4 regions of the Streptomyces sp. SCA2-17 genome follow, and region 3 is predicted to be linked to each of the others. Evidence: riboswitches for the same ligand, from Rfam matches in the RefSeq annotation. Region 3 holds a riboswitch; each other region holds the start of a gene.
What was found. Region 3 has a riboswitch for cobalamin ahead of PS271_RS19665 (ribonucleoside-diphosphate reductase subunit alpha). Riboswitches for the same ligand answer to the same signal wherever they lie in the genome.

Region 1 (7,191 bases), 4.2 Mb from region 3:
TACGTGCCCACCACGGGGATCGACATCACGATCGTGTTCGCCGTCCGCATCCCCGTCCCCGAGAGCAGGTCGTCCGGCAGCGAGTAGCCGGCGAACCCTTCGAGGAGCGCGAGGACGAACAGCGTCAGCCCCACGATCCAGTTGGCCTCCCGGGGCCTGCGGAAGGCGCCCGTGAAGAACACCCGGAGCATGTGGACCGCGATCGCCGCGATGAAGACGAGCGCGGCCCAGTGGTGGACCTGCCGGATGAGCAGCCCGCCCCGCACCTCGAAGCTCAGGTCGAGCGTCGACAGGTACGCCTGCGACATCCGCAGGCCGCGCAGCGGCTCGTACGGCCCGGCGTACACGCTCTGCGTCATGCCCGGGTCGAAGAAGAGCGTCAGATAGGAGCCGGTGAGCACCAGGACGGCGAAGCTGTAGAGGGCGAGCTCCCCCAGCAGGAACGTCCAGTGGTCGGGGAACGCCTTGCGCAGCAGCGCCTTCGCGGCCTCGGCGGCCGGCAGCCGCCGGTCCAGCGCCACGAAGCCGGTCAGGGCCGCCTCCCGGACCTTCTCTTTCACCCGCACGCTCCCTGTCGGCTCGCCGGCACCCGCGTCCTCGCACGGGGCCGCGGCTGATGGGTAACCGGCGCGCCGGGAGCTCAACCGCATGATCGCCGGGTGTCACCCGGACCGCGCGGACGGGCTACGCGGCGCTGCGGGCGTCGCTCTGCGCCTCCTGCCGGGCCAGCGCCTTCTTGCGCCCGGCGTCGAGGACGGCCAGCACGGCGTACGCGAGGAGCCCCGCCGCGACCGCGACGACGTAGCACCAGGGGGAGGAGAGGTAGTTCGCCGCCCGCATGACGGTCCCGCCGTCGTCGCTTGCGAGGCGGAAGATGATCGCCAGCGGGCCCTCCCAGATGCCCGCGACGCACACCACGATGGACATGACCCTGTACCAGGCCTCGTGCACGACGCCCCCTCCGATCAGCGTTCGGTTTCTTGATACGACCGTATCAATGAAATGAGGGGAGAATGTCGGGTTTCGTCACGCATTTTTCCGGGAGTAGACTGCATTTGTGCGTGACGAAAATCAGGACCGGTGCCGCGTCTGTTCCGTGCCGCTCGCCGTGGCCGTCCGCGGCCGCCCGCCCGTCTACTGCTCGCGGAGCTGCCAGGCCAAGGCGTACCGGCGGCGGGCCGGCGAGCGCAGCCGTACGCCGCCGGCCCCGCCCGCGGCCGTCGAGGGCGCCGCCCGCATGACCGAGGGGGGATCGCGGCGTCAGCAGATCGCCGAGGCCGTCTGGCGGATCGCCGCGGAGCGGGGCCTGGAAGCGGCGAGCATGCGCGAGGTCGCGGCCGCGGCGGGGGTCTCCCTGCGCGTCGTCCAGTACCACTTCGGGAGCAAGCACGGCCTCCTCGTCTCGGCGCTGCACCTGCTGCACGAGGAGAACGACCGGCGCGCCCGCGCCCGCATGGCCGCGCTGCACGACCCGGCGGACCTGCGGGCGGTGCTGGGAGCCGTCCTGAACGAGTTCCTGCCCCTGGACGAGCAGCGCCGCAGCGCCCTGCGCGTCTTCGTCGCGTACTACGTGCGCAGCCTGAACGACCCGGCGCTCGCCGAGGTGTTCCTGCACGCCTCCCAGCCCGTCGAGCAGCTCGTCGCCGGGCTGATCCGGCAGGCGGGGGCGGCGCCCGGCGTCGACCCCGAGCGGGAGGCGGACCTGCTGGTGTCCGGGGTGACCGGGCTGGGCATGGACGTGCTCCACGGCCGGCGCACCCTCGCCGACGTGCGGACGACGCTGGACTACCACCTCGACCGGATCCTGCCCGCGCGCTGACCGCACGGCAGGAGGGACGAGACAGGAGGGGCGGACGCCGTGTCGTGCCGGCGTCCGCCCCCCTTTCACTCCGTCACTTCAGCGTCAGGAAGCGCCGCCGGGAAGCTCCGCGCGGACCTCCCGCGCTGCCGTGACCAGGTTGTCCAGCGAGGCCCGGACCTCGGGCCAGCCGCGGGTCTTCAGTCCGCAGTCCGGGTTGACCCACAGGCGCTCACCGGGGATCGCCTCCAGCCCCTTGCGCAGCAGCGCCGCGGCCTCGTCCGCGCCGGGGATGCGCGGGGAGTGGATGTCGTAGACGCCGGGCCCGACCTCGCGCGGGTAGCCCGCCGTGGCCAGCTCGGTGGCGACCTGCATGTGCGAGCGGGCCGCCTCCAGGCTGATGACGTCGGCGTCGAGGTCGTCGATGGCCCGGAGGATGTCGCCGAACTCCGCGTAGCACATGTGCGTGTGGATCTGGGTGTCCGGCCGGACGCCCGCGGTGGAGAGGCGGAACGCCTCGGTCGCCCACGCCAGGTACGCGGCGCGGTCGGCGGCGCGCAGCGGCAGCGTCTCGCGCAGGGCCGGCTCGTCCACCTGGATCACCGACGTGCCCGCGGCCTCCAGGTCGGCGACCTCGTCGCGCAGGGCGAGGGCCACTTGGCGGGCGGTGTCGCCGAGCGGCTGGTCGTCGCGGACGAACGACCAGGCCAGCATGGTCACCGGGCCGGTCAGCATGCCCTTGACGGGCTTGCCGGCCACCGACTGGGCGTACTGGGTCCAGCGGACGGTCATCGGCTCCGGGCGGGAGATGTCCCCGGCGAGGATCGGCGGGCGGACGTAGCGCGTGCCGTACGACTGGACCCAGCCGTGCTGCGTGGCCAGATAGCCCGTCAGCTGCTCGGCGAAGTACTGCACCATGTCGTTGCGCTCGGGCTCGCCGTGCACGAGGACGTCGATGCCCGCCTTCTCCTGGTAGGAGATGACCTCGCGGATCTCGGCCTTGATGCGCTCCTCGTACGCCGCGGTGTCGATCCGCCCGGCGCGCAGGTCGGCGCGGGCGGTGCGCAGCTCGCTCGTCTGCGGGAAGGAGCCGATCGTGGTGACCGGCAGCAGGGGCAGGCCGAGGTGGGCCCGCTGGGCGGCGGCCCGCTGCTCGTACGGCTGCGAGCGGCGGCCGTCGGACCCGGTGACGGCGGCGGCGCGGGAGCGGACGGCCGGGTCGCGGGTGATGGCCGAGCCGGCCCGCGAGGCCAGGTCGGCGCGGTTGGCGGCCAGGGCGGCCGCGATGGTGTCGGGGCCCTGCGCCAGGCCGCGGGCCAGCGTGACCACCTCGGTGGTCTTCTGGCGGGCGAAGGCGAGCCAGCGGGCGATCTGCGGGTCGATGTCCCGCTCGGCCGCCGCGTCGAGCGGCACGTGCAGCAGGGAGCAGGACGAGGAGACGTCGACCCGGTCGGCGAGGCCGAGGAGCGTGCCGAGCACGGACAGGGACTTCTCGAAGTCGTTGATCCACACGTTGCGGCCGTTGACGACGCCGGCGAGGAGGCGCTTGCCGGGCAGCCCGCCCGCGGCCGCGAGGTCGCCGAGGTTGGCGGCGGCGGGGCCGGTGAAGTCCAGGGCGAGGCCCTCGACCGGCGCCTTGGCGAGGACCGGGAGGGCCTCGCCGAGCCGGTCGAAGTAGGAGGCGACCAGCAGCTTGGGCCGGTCGGTGCGGCCGCCCAGATCGCGGTAGGCGCGGGCGGCGGCGTTCAGCTCGGCGGGGGAGCGGTCCTGGACCAGGGCGGGCTCGTCGAGCTGCACCCACGCGGCGCCCGCGGCCCGCAGGTCGGCGAGCACCTCGGCGTACACCGGCAGCAGCCGGTCGAGGAGGGTGAGCGGCTCGAAGCCCGGGGCGACGCCCGGCGCGGGCTTGGCCAGCAGCAGGTACGTGACGGGGCCGACGAGCACCGGACGGGCCGTCAGGCCCAGCGCCAGAGCCTCCTTCAGCTCCGCGACCTGCTTGGTGGAGTCCGCGGAGAAGACCGTGTCGGGGCCGAGTTCGGGGACCAGATAGTGGTAGTTGGTGTCGAACCACTTGGTCATCTCAAGCGGTGCCACCTCCTGCGTGCCACGGGCCATGGCGAAGTAGCCGTCCAGGGCGTCGGCGTCGACGGCCGCGCGGTGCCGCGCGGGAATCGCCCCGACCATCACACTGGTGTCCAGGACGTGGTCGTAGAACGAGAAGTCTCCGGTGGGCACTTCGTGCACACCGGCCCCGGCCAGCTGCTGCCAGTTCGTACGGCGCAGTGCAGCGGCCGTGTCCCGCAGGGCACCGGCCGTGACGCGGCCCTTCCAGTACCCCTCGATCGCCTTCTTCAGTTCACGGCCCTGCCCCTGCCGGGGATAGCCGTGGACGGTGGCCTGTGCTGCCGCGGCTGCGGACTTGCTGGTCACGGAACTCTCCTTCGCGAGCGTGCGTGCGTCCATGACCCCGGGACGGGCGGAAGGCGCGAAGGAACGGCAGACCTGACGGGACACTGCCTGCCGCGGTGCGGTCGCCATTGCGCCGCCGCGTCGTGCCCGCCTGATGTGTGCGCCGACCCGCCCTCGAGGTCACCGGGATCTCCGTGCGCTCGGCAGCGCACGGGCAGTCGGCAGGTCTTCGGACTCGCGGGCACGCCACATGGCACCTAATGGCCGTCGCTTCCCGGACCCTTGCGGATCCAGTGCGTATGACGGCGGTCGTTCCCGCTCACCGCTGCGGGGCAGTCCCGGATTCCCACCGGGTTCCCTCTTGCGACGCGCCTGCCTGGCGAGCAGGGCGAACCAGCTGCACCGTCACTCTAGGCTGCGGGGCAGGGTCACGGAAGAGTGAAGTGGCGCGCCTCACGAGCCGGTTCGCGTGGCCAGGCGCAGCCGCAGCTCCATTTCGTGCTCGCCGGAGACGTGACCGCGGTGCTCGGCGGCGAAGGCGCGCTCCAGTTCTTCCTTGACCTGGCGGACCGGGTCGGCGGCCCCGAACAGGTCGGCCGTGACCGTGCCCGACAGGGGAGCCCGCCCCGGCTCTGCCGCGCCCTCGCCCCGCCGCGTGCGGGTGTCGACGGTCATGCACCAGATCATGGGGCCCGCGCCGGGCGCGCCCGGGCTGGTCTCGCTGCGCGGCGGTCCCGCTTCGGGGAAGACGGCCTCCAGGACGCCGAAGACGGCACCCGCGTCCTGATGGCCGCAGTCCGTCAGATGCACGCTGACGTGGTCCGCACTCTCCCGGGCATCCGTCACCTGCTCCTCCTCCGCCGTCGTTGCCGTGACCGGGGGCCGCCGCCGTGCGAGGGGAAGCCCTGCTCCGACCGTACGGCGCACCCGGGTTCCGTGCCGCGGGCTGTGCGACCATACGGGCCAGGTGCCCCGTTCCCGCCGGGAGATGCCGTCCCGGCTCCCGCGCCCTCACCCGAACGGTGGAATGCGCCCAAAGTAATTGACTGATTACGCTTGGTGCATGACCCTGTGGAGCCCCGCACCGCCGCCCTCGCAGTCCGCGTTGCGGGCCGCCGTGGCCGTGCTGGTCTCCGTCCTGCTGCTCTTCTCCGGAGGCAGCGGCACGGTGCTGGCCCTGGGCTCCGGCCCGGAAGAGAGCCCCGTGTCCGTGGAGTTCGCCAGTGCGGACGACTGCGTCGCGGACAACCGCACGCCCCGCGTCCAGGCCTCTCCCGGCAGGCGCACGTGCCTGCCCTCCTCACAGGACTCCGAGGGATCCGGATCCCCATGGGCATCCGGCTGCCGGCTGACACCGCCGGCACCCGAAGGCCCCGCGGCCACCGCGGGCCACGCGCGCAACGACGTCCTGCGCTGCTGAGAGGAACCCCCGCCCGTCCCGCCCCGTACGGGACGGGCCGTCGCGTCCGGCACGCCCGGAACTTCCCTCACACCACAGGCACGAGAAGCAGAGAGACGTCATGCCCCTCGATCCCGCGCGCGTCCTGAGCGCCTATCTGCGCGCCCAGGTCTACCGCGCCCCCGAGCCCGACCCCGAGCACGCCTCCGCCGCAGGCGCGCGGCCCCCGGCCGCCGCCCCGAACCCGCCGGCCCCGCCGGACTCCACGCACCCGTCGAACCCGCCGAGCCCTTCGGCCCCGGAGGTCCTCCCGCGCACCGCGCCCCTCGCGGACCCGGACGCGGAGAAGCCGCCCGCCGCCCCCGGCCCGGCCGCGCCCCGCGGCGCGCCGCGCCGGCCCGGCCTGTTCGCCCGCCTGCTGCTGTACGTACGGCAGGAGTAGCCGTTGCCGCCGCGCGGCTGCCCGCCTCCGCCGAAGGGGGCGGGTAGCCGCCCGGCCACGGCTCCGCCTGCCGGCGCCCGCCCTGCCCCCTTTCAGGTGAAGGGGAAGGCCCGGTGGGTCCGGGGGCCGCCGGCAGTGGGAAGGGGGAAGGCTGTCGACGCAGACGAGGGAGAACCCATGCCGACCGACGATGTCGAGCGATTCCTGGAGGCCCTGAGCCCGGCCCACCGCGACGAGGTCCGCAAGCAGCCGCGCCCGCAGCAGGAGAAGCTGGCCGCCGCCTGGGAGACCGAACTCCGGGAGGACACCGACCTCGACACGCTGAGCGAGCTGTCACCGGCCGCCGCGGAGAGCGAGGCGGCCCGGCGCGTCGTCGAGGGCAAGGACTCGTAGGAGCTCCTCACGGCCGCCGGGCCGCGGGGAGCGCCGCGGCCGAATTGTGGTGGGGACAGGGCCGTCCGGCGTGGCCTACCGTGAAGGGGAGGCTGCGGCCTGCTCCTGGGTTCGGGGAGGTCAGGGAATGTCCGAGCGCGCCTACGACCGCGACAGGCTCCGGCAGTTCCTGTCGGGTGAGGCAACGGGCGAAGGGCTCTCGCGCCGGGTCGTGCTGCGCCTGATGGGCGCCGCGGCAGGGCTCGCCGCCGCCGGGGCCGGCATCGGAGCGGGCACCGCGGCGGCCGCGGGGAGGCCTGGGATCGTCAAGCCCCTGCCCGCCGAGCTGTTCACCGTACGCGACACCAACGCGGAGACGAACTGGGCGGCGCTGCGGGGGACCGGCTATTACACGCCGATCGACCGGTTCTTCGTCCGTAACCACACGGCGACCCCCGTCCTCGACCCCGCACGGTGGCGCCTGACGGTGTGGGGCGGCGGACTGCGCGGCCGGGCGGTGGAGTTCTCGTACGAGGACCTGCGGTCCTTCCCGGCCGTGACCCTGAGCGAGTGCCTGGAGTGCGCGGGGAACGGCCGCAGTTATTTTGCCGCCCAGCAGGGCGATGCGGTCACCGGCACTCCCTGGACGATGGGCGCGGTCGGCGCGGCGCGCTGGCGGGGCGCGCGCCTGTCGGACGTCCTGCGGGCGGCGGGCCTGTCGCGGCGGGCGGTGGACGTGATGCCGCGCGGCCTCGACCCGGTGTACACCGC
Region 2 (7,191 bases), 2.7 Mb from region 3:
CGCTCGGCGCCGGCTTCGGCGAGGGCGTGCAGGACTCCGGCGGCGCCGTGGGCGAGGCCGAGGCCGCCGCCTTCGGAGAACGTGGCGATGTCGCCGGGGAACAGGCGGTCGTCGCGGCCGGGCGTCGCGGAGGCGAGGATGGCGCGGATCATCGAGGCGCGGGCGGCGGGCCAGTCCGCGGCGGGGTCGGGGAGCGCCTGCGGCGCGGCGGCGCGGCCGACGGCGGGACCGATGGTGCGGTGCCGCGGGGGTGAAGCGGCAGGTGCGGCCGCACCTTCCTCCCGTACGGCCCCCGCCGGCCCCGCCCCCTCCCGCGTGATCTCCGCGACCGCCTCGTCCAGGAACTCCCGCGGCACCGGGAACTGCCCGGCGATCACCTCCGCCAGGTGCGCCGCCTTGGCCCGGTCGATCACGAACAGCGTGGTGATCGGCAGGAACAGGGCGAGGCGCAGGCAGGCCAGGGCGTACTTGTCCACGTCCGTGCCGCGGCGGTCCGGCGGGGCGAAGAAGCCGGGGTGGGCGACGACCTGCCGGCCGTGCTCGGAGGCGGGCGCCGCGGCCTCGAAGTCGATGAGGACGACGGAGCGTTCGTCCGGCGCGACCATGATGTTGAACATGTGGAGGTCGTTGAAGACGATGCCGCGCGAGTGGACCTTGGCAACGGCTTCCTCGACGGCCCGGAAGACGCGCAGCGCCCATGCCGTGTAGTCGGCGGTGGCGGCGGGCGAGGGGTCCGCGGCGAGCAGCGGGTGGCGGTGGGCGAAGAAGGAGTTGAGGGGTTTGCCCTCGACGAAGTCCATGACGAGGAAGCGGTGGTCGCCGATGGTGAGCCAGTCGCGCGGCTCGGGGGCGACGCCGAGGCCGGAGAGCCGCTCCAGGGCGTCCTTCTCGCGCTCCAGGCGGGCCACGGCGTCGGCCCCGTCGGCGGCGAGCCCGGCGTGCGGGCGGCCTTCCTTCAGCACGACCTTGCGGCCGTCGCGCGTGTCGGTGCCGGCGTAGACGCCGCCGCCGTTGGAGAAGTGCAGGGCCTTCTCGATGCGGTACGGCAGGTCGGCGACGGTGGTGGCGTTGCGCGCGGCGAGGTGCGGCGCGAGGAAGCCGGGCAGCGTCACCCACGCCGGCACCTGGAAGGCCGGGTTCCGGGAGTCGGGGACGAGGCGGCCCTCGCCGTCCTCCACGGCGGGCACGAGGCTGCCGCGCCCGTCGATGCAGAAGCGGCGGGCGAAAGCGCCGTAGCGGACGTAGAGCGGGCCTTCATGCCAGCGCAGGTCGGTGAGGATGTACGGGCCGGGCCGGCCGCCGAGGATCCCGTGCAGGCCGGTCAGGGTGGCGTGCAGCTGCTCCTCGCCGTCCGGGTAGACGGTGACGAACTTCCCGCTGTGGCCGCGCTCCGCGTACTTGTTGTTGCGCAGGTGCAGCAGGTGCGGGCCGGGCACGAACTTGAACGGGATGCCGCGTGCGGTGCAGTAGTCCCAGACGTCGGCGGCGGTCTTCTCCGCGGTGTCGGCGGTCGCCGAGACGTGGATCTTCCAGCCCTGGAGGGGCTGGCCGGGGCGCGGACCGCCGTCCTTCCCGGCAGGGAAAACATGGAACCACTCCCCGTGGCGGGACGTGCTCCAGCCGGCGGGGGCGGCGCGGCGCGCGGTCTCGTACAAACCCATCTCCTGGGCTCGCTCGCCGCCCGCCCCCGGGACGGACAAGCGGTCCGGGGTCTCGTAGAAGTGCCTGTCGGCCAGGCAGTAGACCTCGTACCGCGCGTCCATCGCTTCCCCCCTCGGCTGCGTTGCCTAGAGATTTCCACGCCGTGAGGGGCCCGGCCAGTCACATCTGTCATCAAGCACTTGTGCGGAACGCATGAGTAACAACGTCCGTGCGTACGAAGGGGTTTCACTCGTCCGGAGGAAACACCGGATCCCCCGTATCCGGCCTGCTGATCGTGATCGCCTCCACGGGGCAGGTCTCCGCGGCCGCGAGCACTTCTTCGGAGGGTTCCGTCTCCTCCGCGAGGGGCCGGGAGCGGTGGCCCGCGTCGAGCGCGAACGCCCCGGGCGCGCTCCCCGCGCACATCCCCGAGCCCACGCACAGCCCCCGGTCGACCCGCACGCGCCAGCGCTCACTCACGGCCGCTCACGCCTCCGTCCCGGAAGGCCCGCCCTGGTCCGCCGGCAGATGGATCGTCTTGTGCTCCAGGTACTCGGCGAAGCCCTCCGGCCCGAACTCCCGCCCCAGGCCGGAGTTCTTGTAGCCGCCGAAGGGGCCGAACGTGTCGAGACCGAAGGTGTTGACGGAGTACGTGCCGGTGCGGACCCTGCGCGCGATGTCGATGCCGCGTTCGGCGTCGCGGGTCCAGACGCTGCCGGAGAGCCCGTAGTCGGAGTCGTCGGCGATGCGTACGGCCTCCTCCTCGGTGTCGTAGGGCAGCAGGCAGATGACGGGGCCGAAGATCTCCTCGCGGGCGATGCGCATGTCGTTGGAGACGTCGCCGAAGAGGGTGGGCTCCACGTACCAGCCCTTGTCGCGGCCCGCCGGGCGTCCGCCGCCGGCCAGCACCTCGGCGCCCTCGCGCTGCCCGAGCGCGATGTACTCCAGGGACCGGCGGCGCTGCCGCTCGGCGACGAGCGGGCCGACCTCGGTGGCGGGGTCGAGGGGGTCGCCGACGACGAGGGCGGAGGCGGCGGCCGCGAAGCGCTCGGCCAGCTCGGCGTAGTGGGCGCGGGGGGCGAGGATGCGGGTCTGGGCGACGCACGCCTGGCCGTTGTTCATCCAGGCCGTGGGGGCGATGCCGGCGACGGCCGCCTCCAGGTCGGCGTCCGGCAGGACGATCGCCGCGGACTTGCCGCCGAGCTCCAGGGTGACGCGGGTGAGGTGGCGCGCCGCGACCTCCATGACGCGCTTGCCCGCCGCGACCGAGCCGGTGAACGCCACCTTGTCGACGCCGGGGTGCCCGACGAGGTACTCGCTGACCTCCCGGCCGGCGGGCAGGATCGACAGGACGCCCTCCGGCAGGCCCGCCTCCGTGACGATCTCCGCGAGGAGGTACGCGTCCAGGGGCGTCTCCGGCGACGGCTTGAGCACCACCGAGCAGCCCGTGAGCAGCGCGGGCGCGAGCTTGGCGGCCGTCACGAGCTGCGGGACGTTCCACGGCACGACGGCCGCGACGACGCCGACGGGCTCGCGCCGCACCAGCAGCGGCCCGAGGGCGCCGGCCCGCCGCTCCTCGTAGGGCAGGCCGCGGGCGACGGCTATGGCGCAGTCCCACACCATCATCGCGCCGAGGGCCTGGGCGAGGACGCTCCAGGAGTACGGGGAGCCGTTCTGGGCGGAGACGACCCGGGCGATCTCCTCGTGCCGGGCGGCGATGCCGTCCTTGATGCGGGTGACGACCTCGATGCGCTCGGCGAGGGGCCGGTCGGCCCAGACGCCGGAGTCGAAGGCCGTGCGGGCCGCGGCGACGGCCCGGTCGACGTCCTCGCGCGAGGCGTGCGGGACGCGGCCGATGACCTCCTCGGTGTGCGGCGAGACGACGTCGATGACGGCGCGGCCGAGCGGGTCGGCCATGGCGCCGCCGATGAAGAGCTGTCCGTATTCGACCGGTCCGTGCCCGGCCGCCCCGTTCCCGTGCCGCTGGTTCACGGCCGGCCCGTTCCCCTGCTGGTTCACGACCGGTCCGTTCCCGTGCTGGTTCATGATCCGGATGCCTCCCGCGGGTGTGCGGAGTCCTGCGCGCCGTAACCAAAGAACTGACGCAGCATCAGAGACTCGGCATCAGACACTTAGCAGCCCGCCCGGCGGCGGGCAACAGTCCGCCGGACCGTTGATCTTCAACCCGGCCGGTTAAAGTGTCCGTGACAACTTCATCCCGCCTCGGAACGGGGGAAGCCGGTGCAAATCCGGCGCTGACCCGCAACCGTGACTACGGCCCGCCGCCCGGCGACCGTACGAGCCGGACCACCCGGTCCAGGCGGCAGGCTTCCGGAACCGGTCGTACCGCCTCGGCGGTGCCGCCCGTTCCACCGGCACCGCCGAGGTATGCGGAGCCGAGCCCGGTGCCACCGCGCGCGGCCGCGCGGGGAGGCGGCGGTGCGCGGCCGCGGACCCGTCGGCCGGCCCACGCCCCCGTCCCCGCCCCCGCAGTGACACCCACCGAGAGGCTCGACCCCATGGCCCCCTCCCTCGCCGTCCACGCGCGCCGCGGCGCCGCGGCCCTGGCCACCGCCGCCGTCCTGGGCGCGGCCGCGGCCCCCGCCGCCTTCGCCGACGGTTCACCGTCCCCGGCGCCGGGGCTCTACGGCACGGCCGACCCGAAGTTCGACGGTGTCTTCCGGCAGTCCCTGGCCTTCATGGCGCAGAACGCCATGGGCGTCACCCCGGCCAAGCCGGCGGTCGACTGGCTCGCGGGCCAGCAGTGCGAGGACGGTGGCTTCCCCGGCTACCGGGCGGACACGGCCAAGGCGTGCGACCCGAAGAAGGACGAGTTCACGGACGCCACCGCCGCGGCCGTGCAGGGCCTCGCGGCCGCGGGCGGGCGCGCGGACGCCGTCAAGAAGGGCCTGGACTGGCTCAAGGCCCACCAGAACGACGACGGCGGCTGGGGCTACCAGGCCGGCAGCCCCAGCGACGCCAACTCCACCTCCATCGCGCTCGGCGCGTTCGCGGCGGCCGGCCAGGACCCGGCCAAGGACGCCGTCAAGAACGGCAAGAACCCCATCGAGACGCTGCTGACCTTCCAGCTCGGCTGCGACGCGAAGGAGGGCGAACGCGGCGCGTTCGCGTACCTGAAGGACGACAAGGGGCTGCGCGCCGACAACCTCGCCAGCGCCGCCGCCGCACTCGCCACGCTCGGCAAGGGCTTCCTCTTCGAGCCCCTGAAGAAGGACGCCGACCAGCCCGTCAAGGCGCTGGAGTGCCCGGCCGGCGACGAGAAGGCCAGGCCGAAGGACGCCGCCGCGGCCGCCGGTGCCGTGGACGGCTACCTCGTGGCCACCATGGACAAGAACGGCGGCTACCTGCTGCCGTCCATGCCCGGCGCCCCCGCCAAGCCCGACCAGGGCAACACCGCCGACGCCGCCCTCGCCCTGGCCGCGGGCGGCCACCGCGCCGCCGCCGAGAAGCCCCTGAAGTGGCTCCGGTCCAAGGAGAGCGGCACGGCCGAGTGGGCCAAGGGCCAGCCCGGCCGGCTCGCCAAGCTGATCCTCGCCACGCGTGCCGCGGGCGGCGACCCGCGCGACTTCGCGGGCGCGAACCTCGTGGACCAGCTGAACGCCACCGGCCCGGCCCCGGAGAAGCACGCGACGGGCGGCATGGGCAAGGAGGACGAGGAGAAGAAGGACGACTCCGTCACGATCAACGTGTGGTGGATCGTCGGCGTCGGCCTGGCCTTCGGCGCCGGCATCGGCTTCCTGATCAGCGGCCGCAAGAAGAAGCAGCGGCAGCTGTGACGCGGGCCGTCGCGGTGCGCGGCGGCGCGGTCGTCACCGCGCTCGCCGCCGTACTCGTCGCTGCCCTCGTCACGCTCCTCGGTGCCGCCCCGGCGCAGGCCGCCGGCTACCGGTACTGGTCGTTCTGGCAGAGCTCCGGCGGCCAGTGGGCGTACGCGACGCAGGGACCGGGCACGGCGCGGCCCGGCGACGGGGACGTGATCGGGTTCCGGTTCGCGGTCAGCGCGGACTCCGCCGACGCCGCGAAGCCGCGCGCCGCGGCCGGCTTCGGGGAGGTCTGCGACCGTACGGCCGCCAAGGACGGGGCGAAGCGCGTCGCCGTCGTCCTCGACTTCGGCACGCCCGCGGACGCGCCCGACGGCGAGACGCCGCCCGCGGCCCGCTCGGCCTGCGCCCAGGTGGGCGAGGACGCGACCGCGGGCGAGGCGCTGGCCGCCGTCGCGAAGCCGCTGCGCTACGACTCCTCCGCCCTGCTGTGCGCCATCGCCGGCTACCCGCGGACGGGCTGCGGCGAGCAGGCGAGCGGGGCGAAGAAGGACGGGGCGAGCGCGCAGCCGAGCGCCGCGGGCAAGAGTGACGGTGGTGACGGGGGCGGTGACGGCGTTCCGTCGGCCGGCCTGATCGGTGGCATCGCCGCCGTGGTCGTCCTCGGTGCCGCGGCCTTCTGGCAGGCCCGCCGACGCCGCGGATGAGCGACAGGATCACGCCGCGGCGGGCGGGGGGAACGGCCGGGGCCGGGGCCGCGCCCCTCACCGCGCGCGCCTCCGCCCTGCACGCGGGCGCCTGGTGGGTGTGGGCGCTGGGCCTGGCCACGGCCGCCTCGCGCACCACGAACGTCCTGCTGCTCGGCCTGCTGGTCGCCGTCGCCGGTTACGTCGTGGCGGCGCGGCGCACGGACGCGCCGTGGGCCCGCTCGTACGGGGCGTTCCTCAAGCTCGGCCTGGCCGTGATCGGCATCCGGCTCGTCTTCGCGGTCGTGCTGGGCTCCCCCATCCCGGGCACGCACACCCTCCTCACCCTGCCGGAAGTCCCGCTTCCGGACTGGGCGAAGGGGGTGCGGCTCGGCGGCCGGGTGACGGCCGAGGGGCTGGTCTTCGCCCTGGCCGACGGCATGAAGCTGGCCACGCTGCTGGTGTGCGTGGGCGCGGCGAACGCGCTCGCCAACCCGGCGCGGCTGCTGAAGTCCCTGCCGGGCGCGCTGTACGAGGCGGGGGTCGCGGTCGTCGTCGCCATGACGTTCGCGCCGAACCTCGTCGCCGACGTCCAGCGGCTGCGCGCGGCCCGCCGCCTGCGCGGCCGCCCCGACCGCGGCCTCACGGCCCTGCTCCAGGTGGGGCTGCCGGTACTGGAGGGCGCCCTGGAGCGTTCCGTGGCGCTGGCGGCCTCGATGGACGCGCGCGGTTACGGCCGTACGGCCCGGGTGCCGCGCGCCGTCCGCCGCACGACGAGCGTGCTGACGCTGGGCGGCCTCATGGGCGTCTGCGCGGGCACGTACGGGCTGCTCGCCGACCAGGGCGCGGGGTACGGGCTGCCCGTCCTGCTCGCCGGCCTGGCCGCGGCCCTGGCGGGCCTGTGGCTGGGCGGCCGCCGCTCGGTCCGCACGCGCTACCGGCCCGACCGGTGGGGCGTGCGCGCCTGGCTCGTCTCGGGCTCGGGCGTGGCCGTAGCGGCGTTGATGATCTGGGCGAACACGTACGCGCCGGGTGCGCTGCACCCGCCGGCGGTGCCGCTGACGGCGCCGGACCTGCCGGTG
Region 3 (7,191 bases):
CAAACGGTTCTCGACCTCGTCGCCGCGAGCGGCTGGAATTACCGGTGCTCCGAAGGCGAGACGAACGCTTCCGACGCCTCGGGCGGACCGCCCGGCTGACGCCGAGCGCCCGGAGATGCGGATCTGACCGATGCCGACGTGCTGAGCAGCCCGATCTCTTGGCGTCGTGGGCCGGGTGGGGTGCACGTCCATGTGCACGGGACACAGCCCCGGCAGGGCGACGGCCGAGGGAGGGATCTCTGTCTCCTCGGACAGCTCCCGCTACGCCGCGTCGACGAGTCGGGCGTTCCATGATCGGCATGCTCATCAAGCGCGACCTGCCCGGTGAAGCCGGCCCTTACCGAGCAGAAACGGGTCCGGCCCGCCCCCGGAGGGGCGGGCCGGACCCGCAGGATTCAGTGGGGTTCCCGGATCAGAACTCCTCGTCGAAGCCGACCGTGCCCTCGACCGCGACCTGGTACGCGGAGGCGCGGCGCTCGAAGAAGTTGGTCAGTTCCTGGACGTTCTGCAGCTCCATGAAGGAGAACGGGTTCTCCGAGCCGAAGACCGGCTTGAAGCCGAGGCGCACGAGGCGCTGGTCGGCGACGCACTGGAGGTACTCGCGCATGGACTCGGTGTTCATGCCGGGCAGGCCCTCGCCGCACAGGTCGCGGCCGAACTGCAGCTCCGCCTCGACGGCTTCCTTCAGCATGTCGGTGACCTGCTGCTGGAGCTCGTCGTCGAAGAGCTCGGGCTCTTCCTGGCGGACGGTGTCGACGACCTCGAACGCGAAGTTCATGTGCATGGTCTCGTCGCGGAACACCCAGTTGGTGCCGGTCGCGAGGCCGTGCAGCAGGCCGCGGCTGCGGAACCAGTACACGTAGGCGAAGGCGCCGTAGAAGAACAGGCCCTCGATGCACGCGGCGAAGCAGATCAGGTTGAGCAGGAAGCGACGGCGGTCCGCCTTCGTCTCCAGGCGCTCCAGCTTCTCGACCTCGTTGATCCACTTGAAGCAGAACTGGGCCTTGTCGCGGATGGAGGGGATGTTCTCCACCGCGTCGAACGCGGCCGCGCGCTCCTCCGGGTCGGGCAGGTAGGTGTCGAGCAGCGTCAGATAGAACTGGACGTGCACGGCCTCCTCGAAGAGCTGCCGCGACAGGTACAGCCGCGCCTCAGGGGAGTTGATGTGCTTGTACAGCGTCAGCACGAGGTTGTTCGCCACGATCGAGTCGCCGGTCGCGAAGAACGCGACGAGGCGGCCGATCATGTGCTGCTCGCCCGGGGACAGCTTGGCGAGGTCGGCGACGTCCGAGTGGAGGTCGACCTCCTCGACGGTCCAGGTGTTCTTGATCGCGTCGCGGTAGCGGTCGTAGAAGTCCGGGTATCGCATGGGGCGCAGCGTCAGCTCGAAGCCCGGGTCGAGCAGGTTCTTCTGAGAAGAGGCTTCCGGCACGGAGTGCTGTCCTTCAGGGGTGGTGGTCGGGCGACGGGCGGGCATTACTGGCAGGCCTCGCAGGACTCGGGGTTCTCAAGGGAGCAGGCGATGGCGTCCGCGTCGGGCGCGGCCTGCTGCACCGGGATGGTGGCGGGGGCGGCGGAGCCGCCGGACGCGGCGCGGGCGATCCGGGTGGCCGGGCGCGAGCGCAGGTAGTACGTCGTCTTGATGCCCTGCTTCCAGGCGTACGCGTACATCGAGCTGAGCTTGCCGATGGTGGGCGAGGCCATGAAGAGGTTGAGCGACTGGCTCTGGTCGAGGTACGGCGTACGGGCCGCGGCCATGTCGATCAGGGCGCGCTGCGGGATCTCCCAGGCGGTGCGGTAGAGGTCGCGCACCTCCTGCGGGATCCACTGCATGTCCTGGATCGAGCCGTTGGCGTCCGTCATGGCGTCGCGCGTGGTGCGGTCCCACACGCCGAGCTTCTTCAGGTCCTCCACCAGGTAGGTGTTGACCTGGAGGAACTCACCGGAGAGCGTCTCGCGCTTGAAGAGGTTGGAGACCTGCGGCTCGATGCACTCGTAGACGCCCGCGATGGAGGCGATGGTCGCCGTGGGGGCGATGGCGAGGAGCAGGGAGTTGCGCATGCCGACCTCGGCGATGCGGGCGCGCAGCGCCTCCCAGCGGCCGGCCCAGGCCTTGACGGCGTTCGGGTAGTGGTCGGGGTGCAGCACGCCGCGGGCGGTGCGGGTGGCGGCCCAGGCCGGGTGCGGGCCGTTGCGCTCGGCGAGGTCGGCGGAGGCCTCGTACGCCGCGAGCATGATCCGCTCGGAGATCTTGGTGGACAGGGCCTTCGCCTCGGCCGAGTCGAAGGGCAGGCGCAGCCGGAAGAAGACGTCCTGGAGGCCCATCAGGCCCAGGCCCACCGGGCGCCAGCGGCTGTTGGAGTTGCCGGCCTGCTCGGTCGGGTAGAAGTTGATGTCCACGACGCGGTCGAGGAAGGTGACGGCCGTACGGACCGTGCGGTCGAGCTTCTCCCAGTCCATCTCGCCGTCGGCACCGAGGTGCTGCGCGAGGTTGACGGAGCCCAGGTTGCAGACCGCGGTCTCGCCGTCGTTCGTGACCTCGAGGATCTCGGTGCAGAGGTTCGAGGAGTGGACGACCGCGCCCTTCTCGGCCGTCTGGTTGGCCGTGCGGTTGGCGGCGTCCTTGAACGTCATCCAGCCGTTGCCGGTCTGCGCGAGGGTGCGCATCATGCGGGCGTAGAGGACGCGCGCCGGGATGGTCTTGACGGCCTTGCCCTCGGCCTCGTACGCGCGGTACGCGGCGTCGAACTCGTCGCCGTAGAGGTCGACCAGGTCGGGCGTGTCGGCCGGGGAGAAGAGCGACCAGTCCGCGTCCGTCTCGACGCGGCGCATGAACTCGTCCGGGATCCAGTGCGCGATGTTGAGGTTGTGGGTGCGGCGGGCCTCCTCACCGGTGTTGTCGCGGAGCTCCAGGAACTCCTCGATGTCGGCGTGCCACGTCTCCAGGTAGACGCAGGCGGCGCCCTTGCGGCGGCCGCCCTGGTTCACGGCGGCGACGGAGGCGTCGAGGGTGCGCAGGAACGGCACGATGCCGTTGGAGTGGCCGTTGGTGCCGCGGATCAGCGAGCCGCGGGAGCGGATGCGCGAGTACGACAGGCCGATGCCGCCGGCGTGCTTCGACAGCCGCGCCACCTGGTGGTAGCGGTCGTAGATCGAGTCCAGCTCGTCCAGCGGGGAGTCCAGCAGGTAGCAGGACGACATCTGCGGGTGGCGGGTGCCGGAGTTGAACAGCGTCGGGGAGGACGGCAGGTACGAGAGGGTGCTCGTCAGCCGGTACAGCTCCGCGACGTCGTCCAGGGCGCGCTCCGAGTGGTCCTCGGCGAGGCCGCAGGCCACGCGCAGCAGGAAGTGCTGCGGGGTCTCGATCACGTCGCGGTGGATCGGGTGGCGCAGCAGGTAGCGGCTGTGCAGGGTGCGCAGGCCGAAGTAGCCGAAGCGGTCGTCGGCGCCGTCGGCGAGGGCCTTCTCGACGAGCTCGTCCAGGCGGGCGGCGTGGGTGGCGACGAACGCGGCGGTCTCGTCCGCGATCAGGCCCTCCTTGTGGCCGACGGCGACCGAGGCCGAGAAGGAGGTGGCGCCCTGGCCGGCGGCCTCGTCAGCGATCGCGCGCGTGAGCAGACGCGCGGCGAGACGCGAGTACTCGGGCTCCTCGGCGATCAGGCCCGCGGCGGCCTCGGTGGCCAGCGAGCGGAGCTCGGCCTCGTCCGAGGTGGCGCTCCGGCCCCGCAGTGCGGCGGCGGCGACCTTGCCCGGGTCGGTGGCGGGAAGGTCGGCGGTGAGGTCGGTCAGGGTGCGCAGCAGCGCGGTCCCGGGGCCGCCGGTCGCTTCTTCCGCAGTCGCTGAGACGGGACCTGAAACCGGGTCTGCGGGCGCGATGGTCACTGAGGCTCTCCCTCGCTCGGCTGGGTGGGGGCCGGCGGGAAGAGCACGACGGTCGCGTACGGGCATGCCTGATGCGCAGGGCATGCCTCGTAGGCGTCCGCCGGCCCAACCCGCGAGGCCCGGACGAATTCAACGCCCATAGCCGAGCCAAGGGCAGGCTCGGTGGAGGGCGTGCTGCCGGCAGGTACTCGGACTCCTGCATGCGCGGCTTAACGGCATACATGCACCGTTGCGGGACAGTTCCGGATTTCCACCGGATTCCCCTGCGACGACAGCGAGGACGAGCATACATCTAGTGCCGCCCCTCGCACGCGCCCCCACATGTTGTGTCGCGCGGTAAGCGCATAGGTCGGAATGTGTTATCAGGCCCCGGTGTTGAGGGTGGGATCGCAGGTCACGCGCGGGCCGCTGCCGGGCCTCCCGCGGGCCGTTCGCGGGGCCTCCGCGGGGCGGGCCGCCGGGTACGACGAAGGGCCGCCACACCCCCTCCAGAGGGACGTGACGGCCCGGTCGGCCTCACGGGCCCGGGGGCCCGCCGGAGGTCGTTCTAGTGCCCGCCAGGGACCCCCGCGGTGGCCGGCGGGAGCTCCTGCTGGACCCCGGGGTCGCCGGCGTCCGCGGTGTAGTCGGCGGCCGTGGTCTCGTCCACGCCCTCCGGCGCGCCGAGCGCCTTCAGGACGACGGTGAGGACGATGACGACGATCACATTGAGCACGAAGGCGGTGAGCCCGATATAACCCTTTTCTCCAATAAGCGGGATGAGGTTGGTATTGCCGAAATGTTCCTGCGTGGCGCTCGGCGTGTCGTACGCCTTCCACGTGCCGTAGCCCATCCCCGCCGCCCAGCCGGCCAGCAGGGCCCAGCGGTGGAACCAGCGGGTGAAGAGCCCGCCCACCAGCGCCGGGACCGTCTGCAGGATCCAGATGCCGCCGAGCAGCTGGAAATTGATGGCGACCGTTTTGTCCATGGTGAGGACGAAGACGAGCGCGCCGACCTTCACCAGAAGCGAGGCGAGCTTGGAGACCTTCGCCTCGTGCGCGGGCGAGGCGTCCGGCTTGATGAAGTCCTTGTAGATGTTGCGGGTGAAAAGGTTCGCGGCGGCGATCGACATGATCGCGGCCGGCACCAGCGCGCCGATCCCGATCGCCGCGAAGGCCACCCCCGTAAACCAGTCCGGGAACATGTTCTCGAAGAGTTGCGGGATCGCGAGCTGGCCGTTCTTCACCTTGATCCCCGCGGCGATGGCCATGAAGCCGAGCATCGCGAGCAGACCCAGCATCAGGGAGTACAGCGGCAGGATCGTCGTATTGCGGCGGATGACGTTGCGGCCTTTGCCGGAGAGAACGGCCGTCACCGAATGCGGGTAGAGGAAGAGCGCCATCGCCGAACCGAGCGCGAGCGTCGCGTACGACCACTGCGCGTCCGGCCCGCTCACCAGCGCACCGCGCGGCTTGCCCGTCTCCGGGTTCTTCACCGCGAACGCTTCGCCCGCCTTCGCGAAGATGTGGTCGAAACCGCCCAGCTTGATGGGGATGTAGATGATCGCCACGATGATCACGATGTAGATCAGCGCGTCCTTGACGAAGGCGATCAGTGCGGGCGCCCGCAGCCCGGAGGAGTACGTGTAGGCCGCGAGCACGCCGAACGCGATCAGCAGCGGCAGGTCCTTCATAAACCAGTTCGAGCCGCCACCCACGCCCAGCACGTCCAGCACCGCCTGGATGCCGACGAGCTGGAGCGCGATGTACGGCATCGTCGCGAGGATGCCCGTGAGCGCGAGGGCGAGCGAGAGCCCCTTGGAGCCGAACCGGCCGCGGACGAAGTCCGACGACGTCACGTAGCCGTGCTTGTGGGCGACCGACCACAAGCGGGGCAGGAAGGTGAAGACCAGGGGGTAGCAGAGGATCGTGTACGGGACCGCGAAGAAGCCGGCCGCGCCGCCCGCGTAGATCGCCGCCGGGACGGCCACGAACGTGTAAGCGGTGTAGAGGTCGCCGCCGAGCAGGAACCAGGTGATCCAGGTGCCGAAGGACCGGCCGCCCAGACCCCACTCGTCCAGGTTGTCCGCGTTCTCGGCGCGCCGCCACCTGGAGGCGACGAACCCCATCACCGTGACGACCAGGAAGAAGAAGATGAAGACGGCGAGTGCCACGCCGTTCACGCCGTCCTTCACCGCTGCTCACCCGCCTTGCGGATGCGCTCGTGGCGCCGCACGATCACGTACGCGACCACCGTCAGCAGCGTCGAGACCGGCACCCACAGCATCTGGTACCAGTAGAAGAACGGGATGCCGATGAAGGCGGGGCCGGTCCGGGCGTAGGAGGCGACCCACAGCATCGCGGCGAAGGGGAGCGCCAGGCACAGTCCCGCCACGGCCAGGGGCGCGGTGACGACCGCCCTCCTGCTGCCGCCCTCCGGTGGTTCCGTCATGGTGGTGACTCCCCCCTGTGTGATCACTGCGTGATGCGCAGGAAATCTAGGCGAGGGGACCGCCGGGAGTCACCCCCCGTCCGCATATCGGTATGACAACGTCACGAGCCGGAGAAGTGAGGCCCGCCGGCGAGCAGTTCCGCCGCGGCCTGCCCCGAGACGCGGGTCGCCCCGTGCGTCGCGAGGTGCACGGCGCCCGGCGAGCGCGGGCCGGGGACGCCCATCTCGACCACGACGGCGTCGGGCCGTGCGCCCAGCAGCCGGTCCAGGGCGGCGGCCATCCAGGGGTGGCGGGCGGCGTCGCGCACCACGGCGACCAACGGCTTTCCGGCGGCGGGGGCGAGCACCTCGCGCTCCAGGACGCCCGCGTCGGCGGCGAGTTCGTCCTGGGTGAGGCGTACGGAGGTGGCGCCGGGGCGCAGTTCGCGCAGCGGGGCCGCCACGCCCCACGGGGTCCGCCGGTCGATGGCCAGGGTCGAGGCGGGGGCGAACTCGGCCACGTGCGGGTCGGCCGGCAGCGGAAGGGCGCCGTCCGTGCCGCCCACGACCCGCATGGCGCGGCGGGCGGCGACGAGCCCGATGCCGGACGTCCCGGCCGCGGCGCCCGTGGAGTCCTCCGCGTGCGCCCGGAAGCGCTCCCCCGACCAGGCGGCGAACTCCGCGACCCGCGCGGCCGCCCCGGCCAGCCGCTCCTCGGCCAGGACGCCGTCCCGGACGGCCGTTGCCAGCACGGCGGTCAGCAGCTCGGTGTGGGCTTCGGCCGCGTGCTCGCCGCCGACGCACACCGCGTCCGCCCCCGCGGCCACGGCCCGTACGCTCGCGCCGTCGATCCCGTAGCGCGCCGTGACCGCCTTCATCTCGATGCCGTCGGTGACGATC
Region 4 (7,191 bases), 1.5 Mb from region 3:
GCTCTCCGAGGACGAGTTGAGCTCGCTCGCGTTCCTCATCCTCTTCGCGGGCTACGAGAACACCGTCCATCTGATCGCCAACGCCGTTCTGGCCCTGCTGGACCACCCGGTCTTGATGGAGTCTTTGCGAGCGAATCCGGCCGGACTCGGGACGGCCGTCGAGGAGTTCATGCGGTGGGACGGGCCCGCGGCGCTCGCGATCCGGAGGTTTCCGCTGGAGAACGTGGAGATCGGCGGGGTGACCGTACCCGCCGGGGAGACCGTCCTGCTGTCCCTCGCCGCCGCCAATCGTGACCCTCATCACTTTTCCGAGCCGGATCGGCTGGATCTGAACCGTGATCGTTCCGGTCATCTGGCGCTGGGGCACGGGATCCACCACTGCCTCGGGGCCCCGCTGGCCAGGATGGAGACGGAAACCGCGCTGGCAGCGCTGCTGGAGCGGCTTCCGGGGCTCGCGCTCGACGTGGCGCGGGAGGAGCTCGCGTGGCGGCCCTCGGTGCGGGCACGTGGCCTGATTTCGCTCCCTGTGCGCTGGTAGCGGGCAAAGCCGAACAGGTTTTTGGTGCATGACCCATCCTTGATGAGGTAGAACTGTCCTCGAGCCCGCCCGGTGTGCATCCCCCGTCGCACCGGGCGGGCCCTCGACTCCCTCAAGGGGATCTCCGGGCGCGTCAGCCCGTGGCGGCAGGGAACTTCAGCAGGGCCACCGCCGCCAGCATCTGTATGCTCACCGCCGCCACGGCCTTGTGTGTGGGCAGGTGGTGCTGACCGCGGATCAGCAGCGTGGCGAAGGCGTAGCCGAAGGCCGAGGTGACCCAGGCGGCTGCCCGTACGGGGAAGGAGCCCCCGGGCAGGCACGCGTCCAGGGCGAGCCGCGGCAGGTCCGTCGCCCAGAACACCACGACGAACAGCGTCACCGTCGGGCCGAACTTGCCGTTGCCGCCGAGCCGGCGCGCGATGGCCTGCGTGGCGATGCCCAGCAGCAGGCTCGCGAGGACGAGGACCACGTCGGCTATCGCCATGGCCTCCAGGGCGAACGCGGGGCCCACCCGCCACCCTTCCCAGAAGCCGTCGCGGCCCATCGTCCCCAGCGCCCCGCAGAGCACGCAGAGGAACGCCGCCGCCCCCCACACGCTCCGGTCCCGCGCCTCGTCCAGGATCTCGACCGGGCGGTACCACAGCCCGAAGAAGAGGCGGTGCCAGTACAGCCTGCGGCGGCGTGCGGCAGGTGTGCGCGGGGCGGGAGGGGAGTGCGGGGAGGCAGAAACAGGCATGAATGCAAGTATCACCGCTCGGCGGGAACTCCGGTGCCGGGGTCGGCGTCGGGGTCCGGGCCGGGGCCCGCGTCGGGTCCGGTGCCGCCCTCGGCGTCCGGCCGGGGGTCGGGCACGGTACGTGTCCCTGCCGTCTCCGCCTCCGCATCCGGTTCCGTGCCGGGGTCGGCGCCGTGCAGGTACTCCTCGCTGATCTCCCGCGGCCCGAACGGCCACACCTTCTCGTAGCGCGCCCAGAGCAGGAAGGCCACGCAGCCCGCCCCGACCCAGGCCAGGGACCATTCGATGGGGTGCCGGCCGGGGGAATTCCGGTCCGCGTAGCCGTAGATGACGAGCCATCCGACGAGCGCGACCAGGCTCGGCAGCGGGTAGAGCCACATCCGGTACGGGCGCCGCAGCGCGGGCTGGCGCCGCCGCAGCACCGTGACGGCCGCGATCTGACCGAGCGCCTGGACGAGCACCACGACCGTCAGCAGCAGCTGGATGAGCGTCGCCAGATCCGTATGACGTCCTATCAGGAAGGCCACGCAGCCGATCCCGCCCATGGACAGCAGCCCCAGCACGGGGAAGCGGTGCCGCTGGTGCAGGATGCCGAAGGCGCGGAAGAAGACCTTCTCCCGGGCCGCGTGGTACGGGATCCGGGAGGCGCCGAGCATTCCCGTGAAGATCGAGGCCACGGCCGTGACGAGGATCAGCACGGTGACGGCGTCCGCCGCGCCCTTGCCCCACGTCGCCTCCAGCACCGCCGAGGCGACGGACGAGGACGCCGGACTGTCGGGGTCGAGCATCTCCTTCCAGTCGACCACGCCCAGGGTCCCGATCTGGAGGAGCAGATAGATGGCCATGATGCCGAGGATGGAGTAGATGATGGAGCGCGGGATGGTGCGCCCGGGATTCTTGATCTCGGCGCCCATGTACGCGGTCGTGTTGTAGCCGCCGTAGTCGTAGATGCCGATGGTCAGGCCCGCCGCGAAGCCGATCCAGAAGTGACTTGACGTCAGCTCGAAGGCGCCCGACGGGTAGGTGAAGGCCAGGTCCGCGCTGAAGTGGGTGTAGGAGGCGACGATCACCAGCACGACGGAGGCGATCATCACGCACCACAGCACGGCGGTGATCCGCGCCAGGTTCTCCACCCGGCCCCACAGCAGCGCCACGACCAGGGCGATGAGCACCAGGCCGGTCGCGTCGCCCTGCGTCGCGGTCATGCCGGGCCAGAGGTACGTCAGGTACTGCACGAAGCCGATGACGCCCGTCGAGAGGACCAGCGGGAAGTAGAGCATCATCGTCCAGACGAACAGGAACGGCATCAGCTTTCCCGTGCGGTACTGGAAGGCCTGGCGCAGATAGACGTAGCTGCCGCCCGCGCCCGGCAGCGAGGCCCCGAGCTCGGCCCAGATCAGCCCGTCGGCCAGCGCCAGCACGGCGCCCGCGACGAACCCGATGACGGCGTGCGGGCCGCCGAAGGCCGCGACCATCAGGGGGATGGTGACGAAGGGGCCTATGCCGCACATCTGGCTCATGTTGATGGCGGTGGCCTGGAACAGGCCGATCCGGCGTACGAAGCCGACCTCGTCCGGGTCCGCCGGCGGTCTGCCCCTGCCTGACGTGCCTGCCGTACCTGCCATGGCGGTCAGCCCCTTCTCGTGCCGGATGGGGTCCGGCTGACCTGATTATGCGTTCAATGCACTGGTAGCACCGGCGTGTCGGCCCCGTCCACCGTTCGGGCACGCCCGGCGGCTGCGGCTGCAAACGGCCGGGTAGGTTCCGTCTGCGACGGGGGTGACGAAAGGGGTGGGGATGCTGACAGGACGGGTGGCGGTCGTGGGCGGCTCGATCGCGGGGTGCGCGGCCGCGCTCGCCGTGGCGCGCGCGGGCGCCGGCGAGGTGGTGGTCTTCGAGCGGGCGGCCGGAGGGCTCGCGGACCGGGGCATCGGCCTCGCCGTCCACGAGCGGCGCTACGCGGAGCTGGAGGCGGCCGGGCACCTGGGCCCGGACGTGCCGTGGGTGCGGCTGACCTCGCGCCCCTGGATCGTGCGCGACGCCGGGAGCCGGGCCGGGCGGCGGGTGGGAGCGCTTCCGTTCGGGTTCCGTTCGTACAACTGGGGGTCGTTGTGGAGCGCCTTGCGTGCCCGCATACCCTCCTCCGTCGGCTACGAGCGCGGCACGGCGGTCGAGCGGGTGCTGCCCGGGCCCGACGGGGCCGTGCTGCGCCTGGCCGGCGGCCGCGAGGAACGCTTCGACCTCGTGATCGGCGCCGACGGATACCGCTCGGCCGTCCGGGCCGCAACCCGGAACGCGACCGTGCCCGGTTACGCCGGATACCTGGCGTGGCGCGGCGCCCTCCCGGAGGAGGAGCTGCCCGGGCCGGCCGGCGCGTGGGCCCGGGAAGAGGCCGCCACGGTCGCCTTCCCCGGCGGCCACATGATCGTCTATCGCATCCCCGGTCCGGGCGGCATGGGTACCAGCGCCAACTGGGTCTTCTACACCGCGCCCGACGACCCGGCCCACGCCCTGTCGGTCGACGACGCGGCGGGTCTCCCGCCGAGTCGCGTGCCCGAGGCGCTGACGGCACATCACCGCACCGTCGTGGACGCGCACTTCCCGCCGTACTGGCAGGAGGTCGTCCGGCGCACGCCCAAGGACGCCACCTATGTCCAGCCCGTCTACGACCTGTGCGTGCCGCGCTACGGGGAGGGCCGGCTCGTCCTCGTCGGCGACGCGGCCGCCGTCGCCCGGCCGCACTGCGGCAGCGGCGCGGTGAAGGCCCTCCAGGACGCGACCGTGCTGGAGCGCTGCCTGGCCGGCGCCGGAAGCTGGGACAGGGCCGTGGCCGCGTACGACGCCGCGCGGACGCCCGCCGGCCGCGCCGTCGTCAGCCTCGGCCGCCGCCTCGGCCGCGCCCAGGTGCAGGCCACGCCCGCGTGGGCGGCCATGGACCAGCCCGCCCTGGAGGCCTGGTGGCAGCGGGCGTCCGAGGGCGAGGGCAGCTTCGGCGGGCAGGCGCTGGACGGCGGGCGGGGGAACTGAGCGGGCCGGCGCGGCGCCGGGGCCGGGCATCCCGGCGACACACTTGCAAAGACTTCGCAGCTGCCTGACCTTCGCATCGGCGTCCTCCGGGCGCTAAAGTGACCCGGCCGTGGTGTTCGGGAAGACCGGTGAAGGACCATCGAGGTCCCAGTCCGGAGCGGCCCTCGCCACTGTGATCGGGGAGTGACCGTCCCATTCCGCGCGCCGCCCCACGGGCGCGCGGAGCCACTGGCCGCAGCCGGCTGCCGGGAAGGCGGGGGCGGGCGCGAACGGACCCGTAAGCCAGGAGACCGGCCACGGCATCTCGCAAATGGTCCACGAGGTGCTGGAGCGTTCAACCCCATGTCCCGATCCACCGATTCGACCGGCGGCACCGCGCCCGCCTTCCGCTGGCGCCGCCAGGACACCGTGCGCACCGCCGGCCTGCTGGCCGTCATCGCCGCCCTGCACGTCGTCGCGTTCGGCGTGCTCTACCTGCTCGTCGTCCCCAACCACTACACCGTCGGCTCCAAGGTCTACGGCGTCGGCCTCGGCATCACCGCCTACACCCTCGGCATGCGGCACGCCTTCGACGCCGACCACATCGCCGCCATCGACAACACCACCCGCAAGCTGATGGCCGACGGCAAGCGCCCGGTCTCCGTCGGCTTCTGGTTCGCCCTCGGCCACTCCAGCGTCGTCGTCGCCATGGCCGCCCTGGTGGCGGGCGGCACGCAGATCGCCGGGAAGCTGATGGACGAGGAGTCCACGACCCACCAGACGCTCGGCGTGGTCGGCACCACGGTCTCCGGCGGCTTCCTCTACCTCATCGCCGCGCTCAACCTCATCGCCCTCGCCGGCATCCTGAAGATCTTCCGCGCGATGCGCGAGGGCCGCTACGACGAGGCCGAGCTGGAGCAGCACCTGGACTCGCGCGGCTTCATGAACCGCATCCTCGGCCGCTTCACCCGCTCCATCACGCGCCCGGGCCAGATGTACCCGCTGGGCTTCCTCTTCGGTCTCGGCTTCGACACGGCCACCGAGGTGACGCTGATGGTGATGGCGGGCAGCGGCGCCGCCGCGGGCCTGCCCTGGTACGCGATCGTGTGCCTGCCGCTGCTGTTCGCCGCGGGCATGAGCCTGTTCGACACCCTCGACGGCACGTTCATGAACTTCGCCTACCAGTGGGCGTTCTCCAACCCGGTCCGCAAGGTCTACTACAACCTCACCATCACCGGGCTGTCCATCGCCGTCGCGTTCCTCATCGGCACCATCGAACTGGTCGGCGTCCTGCACGAGAAGCTGGCGCTGGACGACGCGGTGACCGGCTGGATCGCCGGCCTGAACCTCGACAACGTCGGCTTCGTCATCGTCGGCCTGTTCGTGGTGGTGTGGGCGATCGCCCTCGGCTACTGGCGCTTCGGCAAGGTCGAACAGCGCTGGGCGGCCCGCACGGCGGCGGCCCCGGCCCCGGCCGAGACCTGACCCGTACGCCGGACCGAGGGCTGACCCACGAGCCCGCCCGCGGTCAGGCCGCGGCGCGGGCGGGCGCCTCCCCGGCCTCCTCCCGCGCCGCCGGCACCAGATGCGCCTGCCCGGCGAGGATCACCAGCGTGCCCACGGCGACCCCCAGTACGCCGCACGCCGCTGCCCACGTGGCCCCGGCCCCCTCCAGGACCGTGCCGGTGACGGCCGACCCCAGCGCCACGCCCGCCGTCATCAGCGTCACCAGCCAGGCGAACGCCTCGGTGACGGTGCCCGCCGGGGCGAGCTCGCCCACCAGCACGAACACGACGGTGAGCACGGGCGCGAGGAACAGCCCGGTGAGCAGCATCAAGCAGGCCATGTACGGCGGGGCGGGCAGCAGGCACAGCAGCCCGTACCCGGCCGTCAGGCCCAGCATCATCAGCAGCGTGCGCCGCGGCGGCGCCACCCGCCAGTTCCGCACGGCCCCGTAGGCGAGCCCGCCGGTGAGGGCGCCGAGCGCGTTGAGGGCGAGCAGCGCCGGGGCGCCGCCGGGCATCCGGTGGCCTTCCGCGTAGGAGACGACGAGGACGTTGAGCGTGCCGATGGCGACGCCGACGCCCGTCAGGCCCGTGATCAGGACGGCCAGGCCGCGGCTGCGCAGCGGCCCCAGCCAGTCGGCGGGCCGGGCGGGCGCCTTCCAGGCCCGGGCGGGCGGGGCGGTGACGACGACGAGCACCCCGGCGATGCCCAGGAGCGCACCCGCCCACAGCGCGGCCGCGGGCGAGGCGACCGCCACGCCGCCGGCCACCACCAGCGGGCCGCCCACGAAGACCAGCTCCTGGGAGGCGGAGTCCAGCGCGTACGCCGACTCCAGCTTCCCGGGCGCGACGATGTCCGGCCACAGGGCCCGCAGACACGGCTCCAGCGGGGGAGTGGCCGCACCGGCGAGCACGACGCCGCTCAGGACGGCCGCGGTGTTGCCGGGCGCGACGGCGACGACGGCGAAGCCCACGGCCGCCACGAGGGCCGTCGGCAGCAGCACCCGCGGCTGCCCCACCCGGTCCACGATCCGGCCCAGCAGCGGCCCGCCCACGGCGGAGGCGACCGCGAACGCCCCGACGGCCGCGCCCACGAAGCCGTACGACGCGCCCGCCTGACGCAGCGCCAGCGGGACGGCGACGGCGGCCATCGCGCTCGGCAGCCGCCCGACGAGCGTGCCCAGGAGCAGCCTCATCACATGGGGGCCGCGCAGCAGGTCCGCATAGCTCACGGGGAGACCTCCCCGTCCGCCGAATCCTCCGGCCGCGGGGCCCTGTCCGGTGACGACGTGCTCGTGGGTGAGATCACACGACGATCGTTATACGTAACACCTGAGGCGTCAAGAAGTTTTCCGCGGGCTCGTACGGCACTGGTACGGGGGCGCGTAACCCGGAGGGGCTCACTC

Region 1: another riboswitch for cobalamin. It lies ahead of metE (5-methyltetrahydropteroyltriglutamate--homocysteine S-methyltransferase); the one in region 3 lies ahead of PS271_RS19665 (ribonucleoside-diphosphate reductase subunit alpha).
Region 2: another riboswitch for cobalamin. It lies ahead of PS271_RS07280 (SCO2321 family membrane protein); the one in region 3 lies ahead of PS271_RS19665 (ribonucleoside-diphosphate reductase subunit alpha).
Region 4: another riboswitch for cobalamin. It lies ahead of nicT (Nickel transporter NicT); the one in region 3 lies ahead of PS271_RS19665 (ribonucleoside-diphosphate reductase subunit alpha).

The regions. Positions count from the first base shown of each region.
Region 1 covers NZ_CP117521.1:107,266-114,456, reverse strand. The annotation lists gene qcrB (cytochrome bc1 complex cytochrome b subunit) at 1-650, opposite strand, end outside; gene PS271_RS00525 (hypothetical protein) at 685-951, opposite strand; gene PS271_RS00520 (TetR/AcrR family transcriptional regulator) at 1,058-1,819, shown strand; gene metE (5-methyltetrahydropteroyltriglutamate--homocysteine S-methyltransferase) at 1,904-4,228, opposite strand; cobalamin riboswitch at 4,411-4,620, opposite strand; gene PS271_RS00510 (hypothetical protein) at 4,661-5,053, opposite strand; gene PS271_RS00505 (hypothetical protein) at 5,271-5,627, shown strand; gene PS271_RS00500 (hypothetical protein) at 5,728-6,048, shown strand; gene PS271_RS00495 (hypothetical protein) at 6,226-6,441, shown strand; gene PS271_RS00490 (sulfite oxidase) at 6,569-7,191, shown strand, end outside.
Region 2 covers NZ_CP117521.1:1,631,103-1,638,293, forward strand. The annotation lists gene lanKC (class III lanthionine synthetase LanKC) at 1-1,763, opposite strand, end outside; gene PS271_RS07270 (ferredoxin) at 1,888-2,121, opposite strand; gene PS271_RS07275 (aldehyde dehydrogenase) at 2,128-3,558, opposite strand; cobalamin riboswitch at 3,821-3,974, shown strand; gene PS271_RS07280 (SCO2321 family membrane protein) at 4,161-5,438, shown strand; gene PS271_RS07285 (SCO2322 family protein) at 5,435-6,130, shown strand; gene PS271_RS07290 (CbiQ family ECF transporter T component) at 6,127-7,191, shown strand, end outside.
Region 3 covers NZ_CP117521.1:4,304,067-4,311,257, reverse strand. The annotation lists gene PS271_RS19670 (ribonucleotide-diphosphate reductase subunit beta) at 413-1,477, opposite strand; gene PS271_RS19665 (ribonucleoside-diphosphate reductase subunit alpha) at 1,477-3,882, opposite strand; adenosylcobalamin-variant (AdoCbl-variant) riboswitch at 4,057-4,157, opposite strand; gene mctP (monocarboxylate uptake permease MctP) at 4,430-6,055, opposite strand; gene PS271_RS19655 (DUF3311 domain-containing protein) at 6,052-6,312, opposite strand; gene PS271_RS19650 (glycoside hydrolase family 3 protein) at 6,414-7,191, opposite strand, start outside.
Region 4 covers NZ_CP117521.1:5,817,842-5,825,032, forward strand. The annotation lists gene PS271_RS26065 (cytochrome P450 family protein) at 1-538, shown strand, start outside; gene PS271_RS26070 (hypothetical protein) at 672-1,274, opposite strand; gene PS271_RS26075 (APC family permease) at 1,286-2,899, opposite strand; gene PS271_RS26080 (FAD binding domain-containing protein) at 3,072-4,301, shown strand; cobalamin riboswitch at 4,395-4,614, shown strand; gene nicT (Nickel transporter NicT) at 4,644-5,765, shown strand; gene PS271_RS26090 (MFS transporter) at 5,809-7,017, opposite strand.